Regions from separate parts of the Paenibacillus sp. J14 genome, predicted to be linked through region 1. Evidence: riboswitches for the same ligand, from Rfam matches in the RefSeq annotation. Region 1 holds a riboswitch; the other holds the start of a gene.
What was found. A riboswitch is a leader RNA that binds a small molecule or an ion and turns the genes downstream of it on or off. The one in region 1 is predicted to bind S-adenosylmethionine.
Positions count from the first base shown of each region.

Region 2: linked by a shared signal. The riboswitch ahead of M891_RS0118265 (methionine ABC transporter ATP-binding protein) and the one ahead of metA (homoserine O-acetyltransferase MetA) in region 1 are both predicted to bind S-adenosylmethionine.

Region 1 is NZ_JADQ01000012.1:22,958-33,646, reverse strand. Features, by position in the region: gene thrS (threonine--tRNA ligase) at 258-2,195, opposite strand; gene M891_RS0106135 (putative sporulation protein YtxC) at 2,588-3,499, opposite strand; gene mqnC (cyclic dehypoxanthinyl futalosine synthase) at 3,618-4,754, opposite strand; gene M891_RS0106125 (trans-sulfuration enzyme family protein) at 4,952-6,115, opposite strand; gene M891_RS0106120 (aminotransferase class I/II-fold pyridoxal phosphate-dependent enzyme) at 6,112-7,302, opposite strand; gene metA (homoserine O-acetyltransferase MetA) at 7,320-8,255, opposite strand; SAM riboswitch class I at 8,376-8,505, opposite strand; gene corA (magnesium/cobalt transporter CorA) at 8,995-9,930, shown strand.
Region 2 is NZ_JADQ01000056.1:18,237-28,925, reverse strand. Features, by position in the region: gene M891_RS0118275 (MetQ/NlpA family ABC transporter substrate-binding protein) at 1-543, opposite strand, end outside; gene M891_RS0118270 (methionine ABC transporter permease) at 607-1,275, opposite strand; gene M891_RS0118265 (methionine ABC transporter ATP-binding protein) at 1,275-2,288, opposite strand; SAM riboswitch class I at 2,378-2,534, opposite strand; gene M891_RS0118260 (Cthe_2314 family HEPN domain-containing protein) at 2,662-3,378, opposite strand; gene M891_RS0118255 (UbiD family decarboxylase) at 3,393-5,159, opposite strand; gene M891_RS0118250 (COX15/CtaA family protein) at 5,335-6,330, opposite strand; gene M891_RS0118245 (thioredoxin family protein) at 6,483-6,851, opposite strand; gene M891_RS0118240 (DUF2515 family protein) at 6,999-8,303, shown strand; gene M891_RS0118235 (putative polysaccharide biosynthesis protein) at 9,139-10,689, opposite strand, start outside.

The DNA.
Region 1 (10,689 bases):
GCCCTTTTGATGTAAAAATACAGTTTGTTCCCGCTCAAAACCTCCGGTTCTGTTAACCCCCCTATAACGGAATGCACTTTTACATTAAAGCTCTATTAAGATCGGAATTTTGCACATCGCGAACTGCACTTTTGCAGTTGGAGCGTTTATAAGTGGAGTAGACTTCGTTCGTTGAACTCTCCTTCCTTACCGCAATAAAAAAGGCTAAAATATTGTATTTCGTACAACATTTTAGCCTCTATCAGCTTACAGACGAATTAAATCACGTGGTTCCGGATTTCTTCTTGCAGCTGAGCAATCACTTCTTCCACCGCTTTAGCGCCCAGGTCGCCTTGGCCGCGTTTGCGGACAGAGACGGTGCCGGCGCTTTGCTCGTTTTCGCCTACGACGAGCATGTATGGCAGCTTCTCTAGCTGAGCTTCGCGGATCTTATAGCCGAGCTTCTCGTTGCGCAGATCGCTTTCGGCGCGGATGCCGGCAGCCCGCAGTTTATCTTCAACCTGACGAGCATAAGCGTCAAAGTTGCTGGATACCGGAAGCACTTTCGCTTGAACCGGAGCCAGCCAGAGCGGCAGATTCCCTGCGAAGTTCTCCAGCAGGAAGGCCGTAAAGCGTTCCATCGTCCCGAGAATACCACGGTGCAGCACGACCGGACGATGCTTCTGACCGTCGTCACCCACGTATTCCAGCTCGAAACGTTCCGGCAGCAGGAAGTCAATTTGCACTGTCGACAGCGTCTCTTCCTTGCCCAGCGCCGTTTTGATCTGTACGTCCAGCTTCGGTCCGTAGAACGCGGCTTCGCCTTCCGCTTCGAAGAACGGCAAGCCGGCTTCTTCTACAACTTCGCGAAGCATCCGCTGCGCCGTATTCCACATTTCATCGTTTTGGTAGTATTTCTCCGTATCTTGAGGATCACGGTAAGACAGCCGGAACCGGTACTCGTGAATGCCAAAATCGTTGTACACCTGCTTGATCAGATCTAGAACGCGCTTAAACTCATCTTTGATTTGATCCAAACGGCAGAAAATATGGGCATCGTTCAGCGTCATCGAACGTACGCGGTGCAAGCCGGTTAAAGCACCGGACATTTCATAGCGATGCTGCATCCCCAGCTCGGCGATACGGATCGGCAAGTCGCGGTAGCTGCGCATATCGCTCTTATACACCATCATGTGGTGCGGGCAGTTCATCGGACGAAGTACGAATTCCTCCGTATCAATCGCCATTTTCGGGAACATGTCTTCTTGATAATGCTCCCAGTGACCCGATGTTTTATACAAATCGACGTTCCCCAGCACCGGAGTGTATACATGCTGGTAACCCAGTCTTTCTTCAATATCAACGATATAACGTTCCAGCGTCCGGCGAACTGTCGCTCCCTTCGGCAGCCAGATCGGCAAGCCTTGACCAACCAGGTTGTTGAACGTGAAGATATTAAGTTCCTTACCCAGCTTGCGGTGGTCGCGTTTCTTCGCTTCCTCCAACATGTGCAGATGATGATCCAAATCTGCTTTCTTCATAAAGGCAGTGCCGTATACGCGCTGCAGCATTTTGTTTTTGCTATCGCCGCGCCAGTAAGCACCGGCCACGCTGAGCAGCTTAAACACTTTAATCTTCCCGGTCGAAGGCACGTGCGGCCCACGGCACAAGTCGAAAAATTCGCCTTGATCATAAATCGAAATGACGCTGTCTTCCGGCAAGTCGCGAATGAGCTCTAGCTTATACGGATCCCCGAGCTCGGTGTAAATCGCTAACGCTTCTTCACGGCTCACCTCACGACGAGTAATCGGCAGGTTTTCACCGATAATGCGTTCCATTTCTTTTTCAATCTTCTGCAGATCTTCTGGATTGAGCGGATGCTCCAGATCCATGTCATAGTAGAATCCGTCCTCGATCACCGGACCGACGCCCAGCTTCACTTCTTTGTTGCCGTACAGGCGTTTTACCGCCTGCGCCATCAAGTGCGCACAGCTGTGACGCATTATTTCCAGTCCGTCCTGGGAATCCGCCGTAATGATTTCCACTTTCGCGCCGTCAACCAGCTTCGTATTTAAATCGACAGCTTTACCATCGATCTTCCCGGCCAGCGCATTTTTACGCAACCCGCTGCTGATCGAAGCCGCCACATCCTCCAAACTGCTGCCTTCCGCATACTCCCGAACCGAACCGTCCGGCAAAACAACTGATACTGCCACCTTGATTTCCTCCCTAAAAATAGAATTGGTTACCGGAAGCGGACAAATTAAAAAACGCCCGTCCCGGAAAGGGACGAGCGTTATATACCCGTGGTTCCACCCTCATTCGGCCAATCCACAACACTCACCCGTGCATCACACTCGGATATGGCCCTTAATTCGGCATTCGTTAACGGGAATGAACCGGTATTCCTTACTTCACGAAGGTTCGGGAATACAGCTACAAAGGGGTAAACCAAAAGCGAATCCGAAGGGAATTCCAGCCAAGTTCCCTCTCTCTGCACCGTTCAAGCCTTCTGGCTCATGTCTTTGTCCACGCTATTTAAGGTAGTTCACTTAATGCAAGTAATTATAATGCGAACTTCCCCGTTCGTCAAGAAACGTCTTCATCATTATCCTTGATCTAGGCGCCGCGTCTCCTGATGGAATAGCTGGCAATGCGGACATAACAAGCAGATCTCCACCCGCTCGCCAAATATCCGCGAGATCGTCGTAATCACCTGGGCATCAGGTTCCTGAGTATGAATCAAGATCCGGTCCGGGGAGAGGGAGATCAAGGTGCTGACGATCACGTCCTCCATCTGCATCTCCTGATCGGCAATCCGCGCGATAACCCCGCCGGATGCCGGCACACGAATCGGCGTAAATTGCTCGTTCAGAATCGCAAATTCAGATTCCTGCTTATGCATCAAATGGACTAAAGGGGTCAAAGGCTCCTGGAAATACACAAAATACTGCAGCAGCCCAATAAATTCCTCATATTGCTTGTCGAGCAAAAACTCGTCTACGGCATAGTCTACAATTTCACGCAGCTTGTCCTCATAAGCCTTGAGGCGAAACCAGACGAACCCTTCTAGATGGAGCTGGGAAGAAGACTGCAAATACTCACGCAGTGCTTCTTGTACCAACGTTTTGCGTTGATCACGGGCACAGCCGGTAACCGCATCTTCGGCCAGAAGCCGGTTCACCATGTCATGCACCTGCTCCGCTTCCTCGCGGGATTCGAAGCTGTAATCCCGTCGCATGACTCTGGCGGCGATCTCTGCTTCCTTCTCGCGGAGGATGTACTCTGCGATACCTTGCGACAAACAGTCAATCAGTTGTAGATCGCCAGCAGCTTGCTCCCCGCTGCTGGCTTCCGGGCATCCCATGAGCACCGCCTCCAGCATCCCGCCTGCGGCCGCTTGAAAGCGAAGCCGTACCTCACGGTTATGTAAGCTGCTGACGGCCTCCTGTAACCAAGCTTTGAACCGTTCCTCCGATTCGGCGGAACCGCAATTGACGCGTACAGTAAAAAAATCCATGAATCTGGCCCCCTTCCGCTTCCTTCTCCAAGTATATGGTGGGAAGGTAGCGGATATACGGGAACCGTTCATGGAATGAAAGGCAGTTCTGCCAGCAATATTTTAGAATCGGATCAAGTTAGTTTTGCATAATGAAATCGCGTTCGACCGTCGTTTCTTCATCAAACACGCGCAAAATCTCATATTTTGTATTCCGTTGCGCCGGAACTTTGCCTGCGGAACGAATGATCGACAGGATCGATTCGATATTTACTTTATGGGTCGCACCGGCGGACGATACAACGTTCTCCTCAATCATCGTGCTGCCGAAGTCGTTACATCCGTATTGCAGCGACAATTTGCCGACTTCCGGACCCATCGTTACCCAAGAGGACTGCAGGTTTTTGATGTTATCCAACACAATCCGGCTGATCGCGACTGTCTTCAGATAGGATTCCGGCGTTTGCCGTTCCGCTTTCAGGTTCGTGTTGTCCGGCTGGAACGTCCATGGGATAAAGGCCAGGAATCCTTCGGACGGATACCCGTTCTGGATGCACTCATCCTGTGCTTCCCGCACACGCAGCAGATGCAGCGCCCGTTCTTCCATCGACTCGCCGAACCCGATCACCATCGTGGCGGTTGTGTTCATGCCGATTTTATGGGCCGTTTGCATCACGTCCATCCAGTCTCTCCAAGAGCCTTTCAAGCGGCTGATTTTACGACGTGTGCGGTCGTCCAAAATTTCAGCTCCGCCGCCCGGCAAGGAATCCAGACCTGCTGCATGAATCTCGCGCAAAACCTCTTCCAGCGAAAGCCCGTCGGAAACTTCCTTCATCTTCATGATTTCCGCAGGAGAGAACGAGTGCATGGTGATGTTCGGGAACCGCTCCTTAATCGCCTTCAATAAGTTTGTATAATAGCTAAAAGGTAAATTCGGGTTAGTTCCGCCCTGCATCAGAATCTCAGTGCCGCCGACGTCTACCGTTTCCTGGATTTTCTGAAAAATCACTTCGTCCGGAAGCACATACCCTTCCTCAGAGCCCGGCCGACGGTAAAAAGCGCAGAACCGGCAATATACGTCACAAATGTTCGTATAGTTAATGTTCCGCCCAATCACAAACGTGGTGATCGGTTCAGGATGCTTGCGCTCCATCAAAATGTTGGCGGTATGTCCGATCTTCTCCACTTCGTCGGATTCGAACAATTGGATCGTATCCTCCAAATCCAGGCGTCCGCCCTGCAGCGCTTTGTTTAATATATCGTCGATTGCAGTCATTTCACTGCCTCCTTAGAACAAATAAATGAATCCCAGGCGATACCTGAAAATTTAAAATGTTAATTCAATCGTAACACAGTCCGCCCAGGAAAAACAGCACCCAATCACGGCACAGACGCCAAAGGAGCAAGGGCACTTCATAGAAAAAAGCGAGAAAGGCCGCATAATGCGGCCTTTTAATTCGTTCACGAGCCTATTCAGCTGTTGGCAAGCGCCTGATCCAAATCGGCGAGCAAATCGTCGATGTCCTCCAGTCCGACGGAGAAACGCAGCAGCCCGTCGGTAATGCCCCGCTCGGCGCGAACCTCCGGCGGCATCGAAGCATGCGACATCATCGCCGGGTAGGAGAGAATACTCTCGACGGCACCCAGGCTGACCGCAACGAGCGGCAGCTTCACTTGATTCAGCAGCTTCTTGGCCCGCTCGCCCGACCCAACGTCGAAGGAGACCACCGCACCATACCCGGTGGATTGCTTCTCCTGAACCTCGCGGCCGGGGTGATTCGGCAGGCCTGGATAGTACACGGCTTCGATGTCGCTCCGCCGACTCAGCCAGTCGGCCAGCTTACGCGCGCTCACTTCGCTGTGCGCCATCCGCGCTCCCAACGTCTTCATGCCACGCATCAGCAGCCAGGAATCCTGCGCGCCGAGGACGGTACCAAGCCCGTTCTGCACATATTTCAGCTGACGGGCTATTTCTTCCGTCCGAGCTACCGCCAGACCGGCCAACACGTCACTGTGTCCGCCGAGGAATTTCGTTGCGCTGTGCAGCACGATATCGGTCCCCAGCTCAATCGGACGCTGGTAGTACGGCGTCATAAACGTATTATCCACGATGCTAAGCAACCCATGTTCCCGCGCCCACGCGGAGATTTTCGCGATATCGGTGATTTTTAACGTAGGATTGGACGGCGTTTCCATATAGACAGCTTTCGTGTTAGGTTTCAGAGCCGCCTTCACCAGTTCCGGCTGGGTCATATCTACGAAGGTCGTTTCAATGTTCATCCGGGTCAAAATATTGGACAGCAGCCGATATGTCCCCCCGTACACATCTTCGGTCACGATAAGATGATCGCCAGCCGAGAGCAGCATCAGCGTGGTGGAAATCGCGGCCATCCCGCTGGCAAACGCGAAGCCCTGGACCCCGCCTTCCAATACGGCAATGTAATCCTCCAGCGCCTGCCGAGTCGGATTCCCGGAACGACTGTAGTCGTGCTGCGGCGGATTAAAAATATCGTGATGATGGAACGTGGACGCCTGATAAATCGGTACGCTGGATGCGCCGGTAGCCTCGTCCACCTCACTGCCGAAGTGAATCAGTTTCGTTTCAAATTTGTTGTCCCGTTTCTCCTGCCCGCTCATACGCCTTGTCCCCCTTCAACTTCCTGCCGTGCCGCTTCCAGTGCATGACTCAGGTCCGCAATCAAATCCTCGACATGCTCGATGCCCACGGAGAACCGCAGCAACCGATCATCCACGCCTACCGCATTGCGGATTTCCTCCGGAATGTCGGCATGGGTCTGCACCGCAGGATAGGTCATCAGCGATTCGACGCCGCCAAGGCTTTCGGCAAATGCAATCAGATTGAGATTGCGTAACACCGGTTCAACGTACCGAGCATCCGTGACTTTGAAGGAGAAGATCCCCGTGTTGCCGCTCGACTGCTTCCGTTGCGTCGCATACCCTGGGTGATCCTCCAAGCCCGGGTGGAACACCTCGGCTACTTGAGGATGGGTCTGTAGGAATTTGGCGATTGCCAGCGCGTTGCTCTCGTGCCGCTCCATCCGCAGCGCCAGCGTCTTCATGCCGCGCATCAGCTGATACGAATCGGACGGGCTGAGCACCGCGCCTATCGAGTTGTGCAGAATCGCCATCTCCTGGGACAGCTCTTCGCCTTTGGTAATGATCAGGCCGGCCAAGACATCGTTATGGCCGCCTAAATATTTGGTTGCACTGTGAACTACAATGTCAGCACCAAGCTCAATCGGCCGCTGGAAATACGGCGTCATGAGCGTATTGTCCACGATCGTGAGCAGGCCGTGGGACCGCGCCCATGTCGATACCGCTTCAAGATCAGTAATCATCATCAGCGGATTGGTTGGCGTTTCAATAATAACGGCCTTCGTGTTCTCTTGACGTACACGTTCAAGGGCATCCAAATCGTTGGTATCCACATAAGATGCGGTTACGCCAAATTTGGACATAATCCGCTCTAGCAAGCGATACGTGCCTCCGTAAAGGTCCAGCGATACGATGAGATGGTCGCCTTGCGAAAATAACGTAAATACCGTCTGCAACGCGGCCATCCCGGAGCTACAGGCAAACCCGGCATCGCCGGATTCCAGAGCCGCCGCTGCATCTTCCAGCACTTTGCGGGTAGGGCTTTTCGTACGGATATAATCGAAGCCCGTGCTTTGCCCCAGGCGCGGATGCCGAAACGCCGTGGCTTGATATATCGGATAATTCACCGCGCCTGTGACCGGCTCTTCGACCGATCCGATTTGTGCCAATCTACTCTCGATGCGCCATTCCTTGTTTCTCTCCCCCACCTGCAATCCCTCCACTTTTAGATCTCATATACAAAGTCGGCCGTTTGATCGATATCGTACGGCGTTTCTTGATACACATAGTAGTTTAACCAATTGGAAAATAATAAGTTTGCATGGGCCCGCCACGAAGAACGCGGGGCGCGTGTCGGATCGTTATTCGGGAAATAGTTCACCGGCAGATCGATGTCCATGCCTTTCGCGATATCCCGGTCATACTCCCATTTCAACGAATCCGGATCGTATTCGGAATGCCCGGTTACGAAGATCTGCTTCCCGTCACGGGTGGCGACCAAGTAAATGCCGGCTTCCTCCGATTCCGCTAGAATCTGCAGCTCCGGCACCCGCTCAATGTCCGAACGTTCCACGTCCGTATGACGGGAGTGCGGGACTTGGAATACTTCATCAAATCCGCGCAGCAGCTTCACCTTCGGATCGTTGACTGTGTGGGAGAAGACCCCAAAGCATTTTTTCGCCAGGGGAACCTTACGAACGCCATAGTGGTAATACAATCCGGCCTGAGAGGCCCAACAGATGTGCATGGTCGAAGTGACATGGGTTTTGGACCACTCGAAGATTTCCTTCAACTCTTCCCAGTAGTTCACTTCTTCAAAATCCAATTGCTCGACCGGTGCCCCTGTCACGATCATGCCGTCAAAGCGGCGATTGCGAATATCGCCAAACGTTTTGTAGAACATCTCCAGATGCTCTGCGGACGTATTTTTTGAGGTATGCGTGCTCGGATGAAGCAGAACGATCTCCACCTGAAGCGGCGTGTTCCCCAGCAAACGCAGGATTTGGGTCTCCGTCGTTTCCTTGGTAGGCATCAGGTTCAGAATCGCGATCCGCAGCGGGCGGATGTCCTGATGATAGGCACGGCTTTCATCCATGACAAAAATATTCTCGTTGGTCAACACGTCCTTGGCCGGTAAATGATCCGGGACTTTAATCGGCATGTGGTTTCACTCCTTTAATCGTAGCGTCATTCTCAACTCAACATCCGTTTCGAGGGGCCGTGTATACAAAAATGACCTCTCTCACGGGGAGAAAGGTCATTACGTATTCGGTATGCGCCTCTCTCATCTCTCAGAAGCCGCCCCGTATTCGATACGGACGGTTCTGCAAGAATTAGCACCGCTGCGATGGTTGTCATCGCCGGTTGCCGGGTATCATCGGGCTAGTCCCTCCACCTGCTCTTGATAAGATTTCGCTGTATTTAGTTAGGATCGGGGTCTGGGCCGTTGCCCGTACTCCCTGACATTCACTTTAAAGTATCGGATGGCATTCCGTCAAGAACTCTGCGAGAAAAATCACACGGTATTCATGGACCGCTTGGCTCCCGTGCACATAGTATACTTTTGGGTTGAAACATTTCATTCGCTGGCGTTATACTAGACAAGTGCCTTTGGGCCCAGACGGGCCTAGGGTTTGACGCATCAACATGTAACCTGATTATAGCGAGGTGAAACCGAGAATGGAAGGCGACCCGAGTCCGCAGAGGAATACCCAGGTCAAACAATTGCATAGGATACCGACCCGCTGGGTGCCTGCGGAACGTAGAGGGCACTTTCGTTTCCCGGTGTTTGCATAAACGCCTTTTTGATCGTTGCCGGGCGAACCCGCGGTTGGTCCCTTTCCTATGCTGCAACAAGAGCATCCCAGGCCTTCAGGCCCGGGGAAAGGGAGTGAGAGCTTATGAAAATCCGTCATGTTCTAGCCGGCGTATTTACCCCCGTTGAGGACGTGGAATTAACAACCACCCCTCCGGAAGAAGGCTTCTATTGGATCGACGCGGGGGTGGATGACCTTGCCCTGCTGCAGCCTTTATTTTCGCTGCACGATCTGGCTGTGGAGGACTGCTTAAGCGAAGAAGAGCAACGGCCAAAGATTGAAACCTACGACAACCACTATTTCATCGTTGTAAATAGCATTCGGTATGATGACGAGGAAATTTTCCTGCGTGCATTGAACATTTTCTTGGGACGGCATTATATCATTACAGTTACTAAACAGAAGATCAACGAACTTCGTGCGGTGAAGCCGATCCTGTGGGAGCAGGAGGTCAGCGAGCCCGACCGATTCCTGTACCTGCTGGTCGACCTGGTGGTTGATAACTACTTCACCGTCGGCGACCGGATCGAAGTGAAGATCGAGAAGCTGGAAGAAGACATTCTGATGCATACCAAACGTTCGCACCTGAACGAAATCATCGGGCTGCGAAGTGAAATTTTGTGGCTGAAGAAAGTGCTGGGGCCGCAGAAGGAAGTCATCAATATTTTGAACAAGAAAGACCTTCGTCTAATCGACGACCAGCTGCAAAAATACTTCAGCGACATCTACGAAAACGCCGTGAAGATCTCCGAGAACTTCGACACGTTCCGCGAGCTCGTCGGCAACTTACGCGAGGCCTACCAGGCCGCCATCGCCAACCGCGCCAACGAAATCATGCGCGTGTTCACCGCGATTACGACGATTTTCATCCCGCTGACACTGATCACCGGGATCTACGGGATGAACTTCGACAATATGCCGGAGCTGCATTCGCGATACGGCTATTTTATCGTCCTTGGCATTATGGGCGTGCTTGGTTTAGGGATGTACTTCATCTTCCGGAAGAGAGATTGGATATAAACAGTAAGGCCAACACGGGCTAGCGTCCGCGTTGGCCTTTTGGGTTGGGACGTTAGCCAGTTGATCTCGCGAAGCGGGCGAAATCATCTTCAGCCATGGAAGGGGATTAGATTCGCGGGACGAATGTTAGGAAGCCCGTCCGGCCTGGGGTGAGATGGGGGCATGACTCTCGTCTTGCGGTGCGCCTGGGTCTGTGACGGACTTGCGCCAGAGTATGCGATGGACGTGCGTACGAGTCTGCGAAGCTGATCGAATTCAGCGAGTGCTAAGTGAGTTGTGTTGTGCGCGAACTGCAAAAGTGCAGTTATTTTGCTGTAAAACGCCCAAAATTCAGCTCTTAACTGCAAAAGTGCAGTCTATTTTCGATAAATGGGCTACTTTTCCCAAAATTCCCCGAAATGAACTGCACTATTGCAGTTCACACGGCCGGTAGGGAATAGTCCTTCGACTGTCCACAATTCAAGTAACGCCAACCGCAGTTCAACTGCTGCACTTACTATAGTTAGTCTAACTTAACTCAACCATATCAGTCACCACATCAACCACCACACCTTTGGCACTTTACCATATCACCCTCACTAGATTCACTGATCTCACATACTCTACTTACTCACACTTACTCACACTTACTCACACTTACTTACTCTTACTTGCCTAACTTTACTTCCATCACATCTCACTAGCTAACCTAACTCAGTCACCGCACTTGCGACACTTTACCACACTGGCCTTAATTCACTTATCACTAACTACTGATTA
Region 2 (10,689 bases), on a different contig from region 1:
CAGTTTGATCAACCCTTGCTTTTGCAGCAACAGCAGTGCGCGGCCGCCGTTGGTTGGGTCGTTCGGGATCGCGATCGTCGCGCCGTCCGCAAGCTCGTCAGCGGATTTGATTTTGTTGGAGTATGCGCCAAACGGTTCAACGTGTACGCCTACAACCGGTACGAGGTCAAAGCCGTTTTGGCTATTTTGCTCATCCAGGTAAGGCTGATGTTGGAAGTAGTTTGCGTCCAGCTCTTTTTCATACAGTTGTACGTTAGGTTGCACATAATCGGTGAATTCTTTAACTTCCAGCTCAACGCCTTCTTCTTTCAGCTTCGGCGCGATAAATTTCAAGATATCAGCATGTGGTACGGTAGCACCTACAACCAGCTTCACTGGTTCAGCTGCAGTTTGGTTCCCCGAATCTGCGGCGTTCCCTTCAGCGGCTGACGTTTCACCTGCCGTGTTTCCTGCTGCCCCGTTATTCGCGGCATTATTGCTCCCGCAAGCAGCCAGTACCAGTACCAATACGAGCGTTAACAAAGATAAAGTCCATTTTTTCATTGCAGGTTCTCCCCCTTAAAAATGTTTTTTTGAATAAGGATGGTGTTATATATTTAAGTTTCCTTATTTCCGCGTAAAATAAATCACCAAGCGGTCACCCAGCATTTGCAGCACCTGCACCAGAATGACCATAAAAATCACCGAAACGATCATGATTCCTGTCTCGTACCGGTAATACCCGTAGCGGATCGCCAGGTCGCCGAGACCACCGCCGCCGACCATGCCTGACATGGCGGTATAGGATACCAACGTGACTACGGTAATCGTCATGCCTGCGATGAGGCCGGGCAGCGATTCTGGCAGCAGCACCTTGCGGATGATCTGGAATGAGGAAGCGCCCATGGCTTGGGATGCTTCAATCACTCCGCGATCCACCTCGCGCAGCGCCGTTTCTACCAAGCGGGCAAAGAACGGGGCCGCCCCGATCACCAGCGGCGGAATTGTCCCTTCCACACCGGTCGATACGCCCATGATCGCCCGCGTGACTGGAATCAACGCAACGATCAATATAATGAACGGAACCGAGCGAAGGATGTTAACAATGAGCGAAATGATCCGGTAAACCCAACCTAATACCAAGGATTGAGAACGTGAGAAGGTGAACAACAACACCCCGAGCGGAAGCCCGATCAAGAACGTAAACAAGGTTGCAAACCCCATCATCTTCAGCGTATCTAGTGTCGCCGTTCCCATCTCCGCCCAATCGATGGTTCCGAGATCCAATCCAGCCATTATTCGATCACCTCCACGTCAAGGTCACGTTCCCGCAGGAGCGACAGCGTGCGCTCCACCCGGTCATCTTCACCTTCAAACGATACGGTCAGTTGACCGTACGGGATATCCTTAATCGCTGAAATCGTGCCTTGCAGGATGGCGAAGTTGACGCCCGTTTCCCGAACAACTTGGGACAAGACCGATTCGTAGGTTTTCGCTCCTAAGAACGTGATTTTCACCAGCTTCGACCACTCTGGATGCGGAACCGAAGTCGCCAGCTTCAAGCCTTCATCCCCGGACTCCCGATGAATAAACTCCCGGGTTACCGGATGCTTCGGCTTCAGGAACACCTCCGTCACCGGCCCCTCCTCTACGATACCGCCTCGGTGAATAACCGCTACACGGTCGCAGATGCTTTGGATGACATGCATCTCGTGCGTAATCAGCAGAATCGTTAGCTGGAACCGCTTGTTGATGTCCAGCAGCAGCTTCAGGATGGAATCCGTCGTCTGCGGATCCAGTGCCGAGGTGGCCTCGTCGCACAGCAGCACATCCGGTTCGCTGGCCAAGGCCCGGGCGATACCAACACGTTGCTTCTGACCGCCGGACAGCTGCGCCGGATACTTGTCACGGTGCTCCTCCAAGCCGACGAGAGCCAGCAGCTCATTGACCTTCTCCGCAATGGCCGCCTTCGGCGTTCCGATCAGCGTCAGCGGAAATGCGATGTTATCATAGACGGTAGCCGAGGACAGCAGATTAAAATGTTGAAAAATCATGCCGATTTTGCGGCGCTGTTGCTGCAGCTCACGTTTGCCAAGCTTCGTCAGCTCCACCCCGCCGACCCAAACCTCGCCTTCGGTCGGGCGCTCCAGCAAATTGATGCACCGGATCAACGTACTCTTGCCAGCACCGGAATGACCGATGACACCGAAGATTTCCCCTTTGCGAACGCTCAGATTTAATCCGGACAGTGCGGGGGTTGCCGTTTTTTTGGTGCGATAGATTTTCGTAATGCCCTTCAGTTCAATCAATCGGCTAACCTCCTGTTCCTAACATGCGGAAATATAACAAAAAGAGCCCTAACAGATTCAAAGGGCTCTCTTTACGTAAAGACAATGCCTTCTCATCTGCCAAAACCGAGTAAATCACATCGGTTTTGAAGGAATTAGCACCATGACATTCGGCCGTGATGAGTGCGCTTCATTCCGCGCATCATTCACGGGCGAATCGGTTGCTGGGCTTCATCGGGCCTTTCCCTCCGCCTCTCTCGATAAGAAATAAAATATGAAATTAAAAGAGTCGTTTGTGAAATTACATCAATGTTAACCTGTCATGTAAAACTATTGATGAGTATAATGAGTTTTGTTCGTTTTGTAAAGAGGAAAAATAAGAATGGCGATCGGATTAGATCGCCGTAATTTTTTTCCATCTATGATTGATGTAGTCAAATACCGTGAAATAGGTGTCACATACCATTTGGTATCCTTGCTCCAGATCCCGGATATGCTGATCCAGGTCTTCCAGGGCGACCTTGCCAAACAACGCCTGATGCCGTTGCCACAAGTCGTCCTTCATCTCCGAGTTCATGTAGTGAATTTCCGTATTTCTCCGGCGCCGCAACACGCCTAACGCTTCCCGGTACGTCTCTTTAATCGCGTTCAACCGGCTCCCCAGTTCAGTGTGAATCTTCAGCGTCGTAAATTGGCGCAACACCGTAAAATAGGAGAATCGCGACTTCACCTTCGACGTGTTCAACTCAAACAGTTCATTAAGCACCGTCCCAAGCTTGTCCAGCGCCGAGAACACGCGAATGAACCCATCCTTGTAAAAATACACATATCTCGCATAATCCGCCCGTTCCATCGGGTCCATGTCTTCAACAAATTCGGTATGTACCTTTTGGCGAAAAAAGGTAGCGGCATATAAGCATTGTTCGAGCTCATCCAACGAAGAGATCAATCCGTGCACCCAAATCTCCAGCTTGCGGAAATCATGCGTAGGGTCTTGATGCTCCTTGATTTCCTTCTGCAGCAGCCTCACGGTCTGCGTCATCGCGCTGATCGTATCGGCCAGCCGCCCCTCATTTTGGCGAGGCGGCTCCCCAAGCAAGCTTCGCAGCATAGGCATTCCTCATTTCACAGAAAGTAGGATTTCCAACGCTGATCCACCAAGGACACGATATCCTCTTGCGGGAACAGCTCATCCGGGTACCCTGGCTTCATGCGGGCATCAATAACGAGCGGCAAACTGTAGGACAGATGATGCTGGCGCACCTCGGAAGCCGCGTAGATGTCGCTGGCCGGATTAAACCGCGTAAACACCGTCCACAGGAACGCCGTTTGATCATGAGCCGCGGCTTCGGCGTTATCCACCAGCACCACCAGCGGCCAAGCGGTCCCGCGTTCGCGAAGACGACCCAGCAGACGCTCGGCCAGTTCCGGCTCGTCCTCATAGGATGCACCAGAAACGACAAGACATCCGTCATGAAATACTTGGATCGAATCGATTTCCGCGATTTCGCCTTCCTCGTACGCCCGAGGCAGCTCGCGCATCGGCTCGCCTACGCCGATCAGAATCGCCTTACTGCCGTGATTCAGCTTATGGCCGGTGTAGTCCAGCGTATCATGCGAAGTGTTGTTTAGAATAAACAAATCCGTGCGTGGATCAAATCGTTCCAGAACCGTCTTCAGCAGCAGACGGAAATCGGCGAGATCGATCAGCTTGTCCGTCAACATCAGGAATTTGGTCAGTGAAAGTTGACCTTCCCCAAGAATCCGGAAGGCGGACACCAGCGCTTCACGGGAATAGCTCTCCCGAACAACCGCCGAGCTCAAGGCATGGAATCCGCTCTCCGCATACGTCCAAAGCGAGCGCACATTCGGCATGACGATCGGGAAGGCCGGCGACAGCAGCTTTTGCAGGAAATCGCCCAGATAATAATCCTCCTGACGCGGTTTACCAACGATGGTTGCCGGGTAGATGGCATCCTTCCGATGCCACATATGGCCAACATGCAGCACAGGGAATTCATGCTGCAAGGAATAATAGCCAAAGTGATCGCCAAAAGGCCCTTCCAGTCGACGCTCATGCGGAGGCACCAGCCCAAAGATGGCAAATTCCGATTCGGCCGGAATGCGGTGACCGCCCAGCGGGTTTTCGGCCATCGGCAGCTTCTCACCAAGAATGAAGGAAGCAACCAACAGCTCGGATAGATGCTCAGGCACCGGTGAAATCGCCGAGGCAATCATCGCTGGAGGTCCGCCCAGGAACACGGATACCGGCAACGGTTCGCCGCGTTTCTCCGCCTCATGGTAATGGAACCCGCCGCCTTTTTGGATTTGCCAGTGCACGCCGGTGGTTTGATCATCATACAATTGGATCCGGTACATTCCCAGATTGTTTTCTTTCGGTTGCAACGGATTTTCCGTATACACCAGCGGCAACGTAATAAACGGACCGCCGTCCTTCTGCCAGCTGGTCACCTTCGGCAGGTCTTTCAGCGGCGCTTCCGTTCGGCAGACGTCAAGAATCGGGGCGTCTTTTTTGGATACCGTTCTCATGCCAACCTTCAAAACGTCGCGGATCAGTCCGCGCTCATTCCAAATCGCTTTAGGTGTCGGCGGCAGCAGTTTATGTATCGCGTCAACCAATTGGTTAGCAAGCTGTTCTGGTCGCGGGCCAAAGGCCATCTCCACCCGGCGAGGGGTTCCGAACAGATTTGTTGCCACGGGAAAAGGCGTACCTTTGACATTGGTAAACAGCAGAGCCGGGCCGCCGTCATCGATGACCCGCCGGTGAATTTCGGCTAACTCCAGGTAAGGATCAACCGGCACATCGATGATTGCCAGGTCGTTTTCTTTTTGCAGTGCATCGATCCATTGACGCAGATTCTTGTAGCTCATCTCCTGATCCTCCTAAAAGACCGGGTCAGCGCCCGGTCGTTGCGTAACTTTACACTATAGACAAAAGTATACCTTACCTCATCCCCCTCGGGATGCCCAGTCATTCTACAGATTCATGACAATCCCGGCGCAATCGCGGAAGTTGTCGCCGAAACCTGACGCCATGAAGCGCAGGTTAAACGGCTTTATCAGCCGGTGCAGCCTGTACCTCCTTGGCGGTCCGGCTCAACTGCCAAGCTCGGACGCTTAAATAACATAGAACCCCAAACAAGGAGGCTAGCACGATGATATGCGCCAGCGAAGCGAAAAGATAAATCTGGTAGTTGTTGATCGTCAGCGCGATGGTTGCCCCGGTCAGCACTTGAATGATTACCAGCACCGTGGCGGCAACGCCCAGCTTACGGATGCCCGGCAGTTCGGGATGCTTGCGGTAGGCAAAATGGCCCACCGTGGCGATCACGACCAGCAACAGAGCAGCCGCAACCCGGTGAATAAAGGCGATCCCTTCCCCGCCGGATAAACCGGGAAGAAGCTGCCCGTTACATAACGGCCAACCGCTGCAGCCACCCGCCGAGTCCGTATGGCTGACATACGCACCGAGGTAAACGACAATGTATGTGTAAGCCGTCGCAAACCAAGTCAAATTGCGGAACGCTTTGGACACGCGGGCTCCCGATCCAGATGGACGCACAGGGTCTTGCGAACGACGCCCTGCGTTGCGGTCAGCTTGTCCGCGTTCTTCCTCGCGGATGCCGAGAACGAGCATGATCGAGCTGGCAAAAGCGATCAACGAGAACCCGAAGTGCAGCGCCATAACGGCGGACGACGTAGGGTATATGACTGCCATCGCCCCCATCACAGCCTGTACCATGACAAAAATTAAAGCCATCAAGGAATACAACTGGAGATCCTTCCGGTTCTTCCGGTACATCCAAAACGCAATGAACGCTGCCAAAGAAAACAAACCGGCCGCCCCGCTGACTGCCCGGTGTGAATATTCAATCATGGAAGCGAGCGTATGTGCAGGGACAAACTTCCCATGGCAAAGCGGCCAATCATTGCCGCAGCCAAGACCGGATTCCGTTTTGGTCACTACACTGCCCCCAAGAGTCGCCAGAAACATTACAAAACAAGAGGCATAACTGAGCCATTTTAAAAATTTCGTATGCAAAACGGTTCACACCTTTAAGTTAATCGCTAATCCTTTTCATTATAACCGATCAAGTAACCACTTTCATAGAAAATGTTGAAAAATAGACACCGCCGCAAGGGGAAGTCCCTGCGGCGGTGTGATGAATATAATGGCATCCGTCTGATTGTAGATTATAACGTATCCCGAGTCTCCGGCGTGTCATGGAGCGTATGATACACATCCAACGCCTTGTTCAGGAAATCCTCAATTTCCTCACGGGATTTGCGAAGCTTGTTCACGAATCGAACCAGCTCACGGCCATCGGTATAGGCGACAAAGCTGGGGATCCCAAGAATGTTTTGCTCCTGGCTGACATCGCCGACTTGGTCAACGTCGACTTCAATCAACGTCAGTCGACCTTCGTATTTCGCCTCAACTTCAGGCATAAATGGATCTATAAATTTACAATCCGAGCACCAGTCGGCTTTGAAGACCGCTACGATCAGGTTGCTGGATTGAATGCTGACTTGAAATTCCGCGGGGGATGTAATTTTTTTCATGAATGATCCTTCCTTTCATCAGGATACTTCTAGTCAACCAAAAGCGGGAGTGGAAGTCAATCTTTTTGGACATACTGGATAGTATTATGCCTAGCCGGCCGCCAAATATTCGGACGCTCGATCCAAGGTAGAAGGGAGGCGGAATCCATGGAAGACCACCGCCAAGACACCGGGAACGGGAAGGCCGTCAACCTGAAAAGATGGATGTCCAGCCTGCCCGCCGCAATCTCAACGATGTTCAAAAATAAAACCGCCGTGCTTTCCGATTCCTCTGAATTGCGGAAAGAGACGGTGGATTTGGGCTGGAACGAAGCGGCTGCCCGGACGGTCATCAGTGAAATCGAGGAGTTGCTGCGGCGTTCTGCGGCCGCTCGTTCCGCATCAGCAGGAGAAGATTACAGCGCTGAGGATTTGCAGTTGGCCGAAGCGATCGCGGAGGAAACCCGTCTGGCCGGAGCCAACAATATCAGCCGGACGGCAGCTTATCTCGCCTGCTATCAAGCATGCCCGGAGCTGCATTGGGCCTTCCTCGCGCATATGGTTTCGCGGAACGCCGGCTGGAACATGACAGACCTGCAAAGCAGCCGTATGGCCGATGCGATTGATGCGGAAGAGAAGCGGCTCACGTATCGGTTTCTGGAGCGGTGCAACGCCCTGATTTTTCAGGACGCTTATCCGCAGCTCAGACTGTATATGAAAAGCCGGGAGCTCGGGGCCAGTCGGTTCCACCTGCTCCCGTATTTTCACGTTTCGCGTTTTATGCGGCCGTTTTGGGAGCGGTTTTGGATCGACCGCGGCAGCGCTCTGCTGACCGTCGGACTCATTATCAACGAACAAAATTATATCGAAAAACGCGTGGTACGCCATCCTTACTTCCAGAAGCAGGTCACGGATAAATTGAATTTCCGCCTGTTTAGCTTGGCGGGATTAAACCAAATCGTATTCCCGCTGAGCGAAGCGGCGGAAGGGGACGGGGCTGCCGGGAGCAAAGTGCGCCGCCTCGCGGGGCGCACCGTCTCCGACTTCGGCAGCCTGCAGGCCCGCATCGCGTTAGGCAAGAGCCTGTACGCGATGCTGATGGGCTACCGCGCCGTGCGCAGCGGCGCGGAGCGCTTCGCCGCGAGCGTGCCGCACAGCGGCTCGCGGGCCGATTATTGGCCGGAACTGTTCACGGCCAATTTAGAAGAAGCTCTGACCGCCAAGGTACAGGGGTCAGAGCTTCTCGCCCAGGAGACGCTGCCGCCGGGCCAGCGTCTCTACAGCCCCAAGCTGCTCAGCGCTTGGGGCGACACCGCCTATGAGCCAATCTCTAGGGAGGATTGGCTCAAGGACACCCGCGCGCTGGACGACATCAGCGCGCCAAAGGCGCCGTTCCTGTGCGACATCAGCCGCTCGCACAGGAACGGCATCCTCACCACCGCATTTGTGCACGATGCGGTGGAGGAGCAATGACAGGAGCGGGGTTGAGCTTGTTCGTCAACCCCACTCCTGTCGCCGTCCTCCCATCTATCTGCGAGAGTACCACCCCTCGCTGCCAGCTCTTTTTCACCATTATCCCGTTAAATCAGACAGCTGAGCAATCCAAACGAAATTACACTGTACCCAAACAACATCCTAGATCCTTTTGCGAGAAATGATGATGTTAGAGGAGCGTTCACTAACCGTGTGGCTGAAGTGCTTCACCTGCTCCAGCTCCGAGCTCAATTTCCTACCGCCAAGGAACCTCCCGAGCCAGCTCTTTTTTACCATTATCCCGTTAAATCAGACAAAGCTATTTTAAACTGAAGCAATTAAACCAACACAACACAAGGACCAACACCTAACCGCCTTATATGCGCCTTATATGCGCCTGCTAATTACCTACTTATTTATACCCATCTCACACCCAACTCCCCCTGAACCAAGGGGATAACCCTCTAACGTCTCTGAACCAAAGGGATAATGGTGCAAAAGCGCCCAGCCGCACACCCTTGGAGCATCGAGCTTTCCCCAACGACTTGCCGCCCACCCACTGTCAAACCACACGATGCTTCCCCTCGCACCCTCTACCTTCTACCTTCTCTGACCGAAAGGGATAATCGTGCAATAGCTCCCAGCGGGATACAACCATACAACCACACCCCTACGTGACACGCACGACACGACCTAATCCCCTCCAGATCCACCTGATTGATGCGCCCCCGCACTTCTACTTCCCTGAACCAAGGGGATAATGGTGCAAAAAAAAGCGACCAGCAGACACATGCGCATCCACTAGTCGCTTAAATTTGCTTCATGATTTCTAATGTTAGCCCACCTGGCGGTCTCGGCCGCCGCGTTGTAAACGCATGAGCGGGGAGAGGATTTTGCGGAGGGGGGCTGGGTAGCTGGTCAGCTCGTCCTTACGGACGACGCGCAACAGGATGAGCAGCACCGGATAGAGTGCCACCACTGCCACGCCAACGATGCAGCAGGTCAGGAAGAACGCGACCCGCGCTGGCATCAGGTCCACCATTTGAATGCCGGCTTGGTTTAAGCCATAACCGACACCGGACAACACCACAACCGTGACCAGAAAACCGCCCCAACGGCTTCCCATCAAAGAGAACGGTACGATTTGCTTCATTGCTCGAACGTTCAGCAGCGTAATGGCGAAGAAACAGAGTCCAGTGGCGACAATGATACCATAAATCCCCCAAAACTGCGCAAACACATAGCTGGCTGCGAGCTTCACGAGAATCCCGATCGCCACATGCACCATCGACAAATTGGCTTTACCTACCCCAAGCAGAATCGAGTTACTGGTCATCATTGTAATTTGAAAAATCGTTGCGAACGTCAGCAACGCGACAATGCTGCTGCCATCCCGGGTACTGAACAGCAACCCGTTCACAGAGTAGGCCGCCGTGCCCAATGCAAGGATGATCGGCATCCCGCTCAGCACGGCCACCCGCATCGCCAAGGTGACCTGACGTTGCAAATGCTCCTGATCCTTCCGCGCATATGCGGCGGAAATGATCGGTACCAGCGATTGGCTGAGCGCGATCGCCAGAATCGGCGGAATCCCCGCGATCATTTGCGCCCGGTTGCCGAGAATCCCGAGAATGTAGGTAGCTTGTCCAGAGCCGATTTGTCCGGTCAGCAGCGGCTTCAGGATTGAGTTGTCGATGAAGTTAACCGCCGGTACCGCCAATGCGGTCAACACAATCGGAATCGACAGCTTAAAGATTTCCGCATAAATTCGCTTAAACGGCAGACGACCGGCAACGCTCCGCGGTTTGGCTTGTCCCTCGGTCTGGTCTTTCCGTTGCAGCTTCAAGCTGTACACCAACATCACGATCAATGCCGCAACCCCGCCGAGCACTGCGCCAAACGTTGCGCCGGCCGCGATCTTTTCGCCCGAGTAACCCCAGTGGAACAACACAAACGCCAAAATAATCCCGGTTGCCACCCGCACGATCTGCTCGATCACCTGCGAAACGCCCCCGGCGATCATAATATTCCGGCCCTGTAAATAACCACGGATCATGGCGATCAGCGGAAACAGCAACAAGGCCGGCGCCAAGGCACGAATAGCCACCACCGATTCCGGAACGCCGGAAGCTACCGCGTAATAGGGGGCCAAGGCATACAGCAGCACGAACATCACCAAGCCCGCTACACCCGCAAAGAGCAACGCCGCTTGGTATACGCGCCGCGCCTCCTCCGGCCGGTTTAACGCGTGGCGTTCCGACACCATTTTGCTCAGCGTGCTCGGGATCCCTGCCGTGGCTAAAGTTAACAGCATAAAATAGGCCGCATTAGCTTGAGAATAAGACGCATTCCCTTCGATACCTAGAATATGCTCCAACGGTACGCG